Regions from separate parts of the Paenibacillus sp. FSL P4-0184 genome, predicted to be linked through region 2. Evidence: riboswitches for the same ligand, from Rfam matches in the RefSeq annotation. Region 2 holds a riboswitch; the other holds the start of a gene.
The links. Region 2 has a riboswitch for preQ1 ahead of MKY52_RS02935 (queuosine precursor transporter). Riboswitches for the same ligand answer to the same signal wherever they lie in the genome.
Positions count from the first base shown of each region.

Region 1 (3,173 bases), on a different contig from region 2:
TTGCACAGTCGTCTTGATATCGCTGAAGTCAATAACAAACCCTTCGTCTGAATGGCCTTCCGTAGCCTCTGGTTTGCCCTTAAGCACTACTTCGAGCTTATAAGTATGTCCATGGAGATTGCTGCATTTCCCTTTGTGACCAATTAATTGATGCGCCGCATCAAACGTAAATATTTTGCAGACTGAAACCTCGTTAAGCATTAAGATCCGGCCTCCATTTTCTCCGCCTCATATTGCTCAAGACCACGCTGACGCAACAGACAGGCTGGACAAGTACCGCAGCCACTGCCAATAATACCGTTGTAACAGGTCAATGTGTGTTCGCGAACATAATCAAAATAACCAAGTTCATCTGCCATCTTCCACGTTTCTTTTTTATCCAGCCACATCAATGGAGTGTGTATCGCAAACTCATAGTCCATAGATAAATTCAGCGTAACATTCAATGATTTCACAAATACATCACGGCAGTCCGGATACCCGCTAAAGTCCGTTTGGCAGACACCAGTGACGATATGGGAGTAACCCAATTGTTTAGCTAATATTGCGGAAAAAGATAAAAATAACAGATTCCGTCCGTCAACAAATGTACTAGGAAGCTCATCACCTTCGCCAGCAACGATATCAATATCCTGGCGGGTTAGTGCATTTGGTGCCAGCTGATTAAGCAGCCCAAGATCAAGGATATGCTGTTTTACATTAAACTTAGCTGCTATTTCTGTAGCAACTTCGATTTCAGCTGCATGACGCTGATTATAATTAAAGGTAACTACCTGCACTTCCTCAAACTGCTTCAATGCCCAAACCAGGCAAGTGGTGCTATCTTGTCCGCCGCTAAATACGACGAGTGCTTTTTTGTTCATCTTAATCTCTCCTTATCAACTTGTTGGGATTAGCGGTTATCCACTTTTTCCGGATAGAGGTCGTGATTCATTAAGCGGTGCTCCGCCATCGCCTCATACTTCGTACCCGGTCTTCCATAGTTGCAATAAGGATCAATAGATATGCCTCCACGCGGAGTGAACTTGCCCCATACCTCAATATATCGTGGGTCCATCAGTGAGATCAGATCATTCATAATAATGTTGACGCAGTCCTCATGAAAGTCACCGTGGTTACGGAAGCTAAACAGATACAGCTTTAATGATTTAGATTCCACCATTTTCTGTTCAGGAATATACGAAATATACAATGTGGCAAAATCCGGCTGACCTGTAACAGGACATAAGCTAGTAAACTCAGGGCAGTTGAATTTAACAAAATAATCACGCCCTGGATGCTTGTTATCAAACACCTCAAGAATAGCTGGATCATAACCAAACTTGTACTGCGTTCCCTGATTACCAAGTAAAGTGACTTCTTGCATTTCCTCTTTCAATCTTCCTTCTGACACGACAAAAAACCCCTCTCTTTTCCTTCGGCCTTGGCCGGTAATGGAAAGAAGAACGAGATTTCGAAAACTTTGCTCCACTAAGAAGAAACGGAAGCAACATCCGGGTTAAGGACTGCATCCGCTTATAAGATTTAAGATACTCTTAGTTTTTTATAGAGGGAGTTCGCGAACCTCTCCTGCACAATCCGTGCAGACTTCTTCTTCATGCATATTGCGTCTTGAACTATACCATGGTAATTTGCTTCTGACAAGTTCTACGCTTTGCCCGTCTTCCAAATCCAGAGCGAAAGTACCACAATCCACAAGAGCAAAAGCAGGCTTTCTAGGAGCAATACTCCTTCTCCATTTAGAATACTGTTCAAATTCTGAACGATTTCAATACTTGGCAGAATAACAAAGATCGGATAGGTCCATTCTGGAAGAGCGACGTACACAGAAGCTACTAAGAAAAAAACAACCATAAATGCGGAGCAGATGGCTGAACCATTTTTGGAGGAACTTACCTTTAAACCAATGATAATTCCAACTTGCACAAAGATAATTCCACCCAATAACATATACAATAAGGAAGGGAGTAAATCCATTGTCAAACCTTGATTTAGTACATAAATAATCAGCTGTGATAACAAAGAAAAAACAAGAACAGATCCAGCTTTCGCAGTAATAATCTGGCCTCTGCTTAGCGGAGTAATCAACAGTGCATCATAAGTCTTACTCTCCCGCTCCTCAATTAATCCTGGGCCGGTAATCATGATCCCAACCATCACTTGCGCAAATAATATCCATGTAGAAAGAAGCATGAAGTCCAAACCGCTCTTGTCCACTACAGTGATGATGATTTTAGCCATAAATATAGGCAAAATTATTAGAATTACAGTCGCAGGATTACGCAGTATATCCTTACTTTCATGTTTAAACAGCTTCCATATCTGATAACTCAACTTAGCTCACTTCCCGTCAGGGCAGCGAATACATCTGCCAGCGAAGCTTCTTTGCTGTGCATACTTAGAATTTGATTCGTAGACATTAACTGATAGATATGATCTTTAGTAGCTTCTTCTGCAATCGGCCAGGATTTCATAACCACTTTCCCATCCTGCTGATATATAACTTCAATTTCTGGTTTACCATAAATGGTCTTAAGTCTATGCGGTTCATCAAGTGCCACCAATGCACCAGCGTGCATGATGCCCACTCTATCGCTTAATGCCTCGGCTTCGTGCATATCATGCGTCGTTAGGACAATGGTTGTACCTTCTTCTTGAATTCTCTTGACGTGATTACGTATGAGTGAAGCTGAATTTGGATCTAACCCACTTGTAGGCTCATCTAAAAACAACACTTGAGGCTTATGTAATAATGCTCTGGCGATTAGAACACGCTGCTTCCAGCCTTTGGATAAGCTGCTTACTTTAGCTTTTTCCTTATCTAACAGCTGGAGGGTTTCCATGACTTCATTCACTCGATTTCCTGCTACCCTATACAGATCAGCGAACAGCTCCAGATTATTTCGAATAGAACTACGCATGTATAGGTTCGGAAGCTCGAAAACAACACCAATTTGAGCATGGATTTCTTTTTTATGACGTGAAATATTCATGCCATTAATTAAAATTTCTCCGCTTGTAGACTGAAGAAGCCCTGTCATCATGCGCATCGTTGTAGTTTTCCCTGCACCATTGGGACCTAGAAATCCAAAGACCTCACCTTTCTCCACAGTGAAAGTAATTCGATCAACTGCACACCTCTCCTGATAATATTTTGAGACCTCAGTTAGCTG
Region 1 covers NZ_JBBORN010000002.1:1,557,610-1,560,782, forward strand. The annotation lists gene MKY52_RS28705 (6-pyruvoyl trahydropterin synthase family protein) at 1-201, opposite strand, end outside; gene queC (7-cyano-7-deazaguanine synthase QueC) at 201-863, opposite strand; gene queF (preQ(1) synthase) at 893-1,366, opposite strand; PreQ1 riboswitch class I at 1,530-1,573, opposite strand; gene MKY52_RS28720 (ABC transporter permease) at 1,648-2,334, opposite strand; gene MKY52_RS28725 (ABC transporter ATP-binding protein) at 2,331-3,173, opposite strand, start outside.
Region 1: it holds a riboswitch for preQ1, as region 2 does, so the genes downstream of both, queF (preQ(1) synthase) here and MKY52_RS02935 (queuosine precursor transporter) in region 2, are expected to answer to the same signal.

Region 2 (3,173 bases):
AAATAATAACTCGTTCGTCTCATCCAATTCAGCTTCTGGCTTCTGAGCCTTCAACCACTGATCATAGGAACCTGTTCGTTCATTTGAAAAAGTCAGCGTTGGGATGGCTTGGTCCTTGAAGACCAAATTCTTTGCAGCTTCCGGCTCGGCAAAAATCATTGTCGGCTGGCACTGCTCTATAATAACCCGCAGTTCATTTGCACTCCACTTGGGATCTAAAGGAATGGGAACACAGCCTGCATAAATAGCCCCCAAGAAAACCTCGACAAATTCAATGCGATTCGTAGATAAAATAGCGATTTTGTCATGCTTAAGGCCCTTTTGCTGTAGACCATTGGCAATTCTCCGCATCGCTTGCACTAATGTTGCATAGGTATGAGTTGCTTGGTCATGGGTTAAGGCAATGCTGTCGGGCTGTTCTGCTGCATGACGCAGTATAGGAACTACTAGATTCATCCTTCACCACACCTATTCGTAATTTCTGTGACTACCGATTATGTACACTCTCTTCGCTCGGGATACAATTAGAATGGCTACGATAGCTTATTTTAGCTTTATATTAATTTTATGTACATATTTATATGGAACGATTGAGCCCTCTTACGACTGGAAAAATCAAACAGCGCGCATCGATTATGATCGGTACGCGCTGGCTGTATTGTTGTTTATTCCTTCTTATGAGCGGATGATGGTATTCCATCTTCAGCAAAAGTAAAAGTTCGGGCGATATATAAGATAGGTGTGCTTACTGCGGTTAGTAAGAATTTCGCTAGATACGTTGTAAGCAAAATTTCAAACCACACACTCCAGTTATACAACCCAGCAAATGCAATGGTGCAGAAGATTAGTGTATCCACAAAGGAGCTAACCATCGTACTGCCATTGGAACGAATCCACAACTGACTTGAGGTGCTGTAATATTTGCGAATCCAGGAGTACAACCGAACGTCTAAGAACTGACTAATGAAGTAAGCAGTTAGACTACCCAACGCTAGTCGAGGCATCAGACCAAAGATCGTCTCCAAAGAAGACTGAGCAATATCGGTCTCTTGCGGCTTAAATACTAGTACCATCTGCATAATGACTGTCGTCATAAGCAAGGTGAAGAAGCCAAACCAAACCGCTTTACGTGCTTCTGCTCTTCCATACTTCTCATTAAGCAAATCGCTGGTCATATATAAAGTGACATACATCGTATTTCCGAGTGTCATCACGATATCAAATGGCATAGCAATCGTCTTAGCTACCTGAATGTTTGCAATTACAGTAGCGATACCTACCCAGGCATACATTCCACTTTTGCCGAACAGGCGGTAACAGAGTAGAAAAAAAGCAAAATTGACAATAACAAATAAAACTCCCCACATCAAATTAAACATATTGCTTAAACTCCTCCTAGTTTTGTTTACGCGGGATGGTTACGAACCGCGGCTTACATTAAGTTTTGGAACAAAACATTAATACTCTATCACACTGTCGTCAAACAATCCATAAAAATAAACAATTTATGAAATGGGTATTTATACCCATTTTTATTAACTAAAAATAAAAGTGTCAGTAATAATTCATCTTTTTCAGAAAAATATGCTATATAAACTAAAACTTTCACTATTCATCCAGAGGTTAATTCTATAGAATAGTATCAAACACTTCATTCCCGATCCATTTAGTTGATATATTACATAACTATGGAATATATTGCAGGTTGCCAGTCACTAGCAGTCGGTAGGGATATAAAGAAATGGGGCTTCGCTGCCCATAAAAAGGGGGAGAACAATATGTTTCGTTTCAAGCAGTCGATCAGTCGCAGATTTACGCGTTTATTATTTGTAGTTCTATTACTCACGTCTCTTTTGTTAAGTACCAGCTTCTACTTTATATCCACCAGTATTTTCAACAGCTATGTCATGCCACAAATCAATCAAATTCTAACTGCAGCTGCTCAGGACGTATATAAGAATATAAATACAATGCATGCTCAGCAAGCACTAAAGAAGAACGAACAAGCAGCCACCAATCTTGAATTCTATTTTCAGGATAAGAGAAAGCAGCATGGGGTTGAGACTATTTTTCTACTCAATCTAAAAGGCAAGGAAGCTGAGGTTCTGTCCGTAGATCATGATGCAAAATTAAAGCCGGAGGAAATTGTTAAGGTAACCTCTGCAATGCAGCAAGCTCTTAAAGGAAAGAGTGGACTAAGCGATACATACAAGGACTCGCATGGTGTACATAAGTCAGCTTATATCGGAATTCCCGGAAGTACGATGGTTATCGGAATCAGCAGTGATGTAAGCTTTATTCAAGAAAAAACAGACAGTATTCTGTGGACCAGCGCCGGGATCACTCTGCTAACGCTGATCATAGGCTCAACTGGTGCCTGGTTTATGAGTATGCGGATTACTCGTCCTATCTCAAAGCTTGCAGCTTACAGTGCCCGTCTTGCAGAGGGAGATTTCACAGAGGAATTAACGGTTAAGGGCAGTGATGAGGTAGCTCAACTGTCCAGAAGCTTCCAAGCGATGACCGTGCGCCTAAAAGAAATGATTGGACATGTACTCGTCACCTCAAATACTGTGGTCACCGATTCCAATTCTTTAAGAGAACGTGTTGAGGTCCTAAATGAAATGGCAGACCACTCTAGTACATCTGTTGTAGAAATTGGCAAAGGTAGTACGACCATCGCGAGCAGCGCTCTAGATAATTCAAAAGCTATGGAAGAAATCAATTTCGGTATTCAGCATATTGCTTCAGCAGCCACCGAAGTCACTGAGCAGATCAGTGAAGCTTCCGCTGAAGCGATTGGCGGTAATGAGATTGCCCAAAGTGCCGTTCTGCAAATGCGCCATGTTGAACGTGCCTCCCTGCAGTCGCTGGAGCAATTACAAGTTATGAATGAACGTTCAGTAATGATCGGAGAAGTCGTTCATAGCATTACTGAAATTACGAAGCAAATCCAAATGCTGTCGCTCAATGCTTCGATCGAAGCAGCACGTGCAGGAGAACATGGACGCGGCTTTGCCGTGGTTGCCGGAGAAGTACGCAAGCTTTCCGAACAATCCCGTAATGCGAATGAGCAGATTCGTGATTTCCTACTCGGACTTCAGGAAGATATGAATCGCTCCGTTACTGAGATGAACCATGTGAATTCTGAGGTAGCCTCCGGGGTAGGCAAG
Region 2 covers NZ_JBBORN010000001.1:702,011-705,183, forward strand. The annotation lists gene MKY52_RS02930 (AMP-binding protein) at 1-456, opposite strand, end outside; gene MKY52_RS02935 (queuosine precursor transporter) at 666-1,379, opposite strand; PreQ1 riboswitch class I at 1,390-1,435, opposite strand; gene MKY52_RS02940 (methyl-accepting chemotaxis protein) at 1,779-3,173, shown strand, end outside.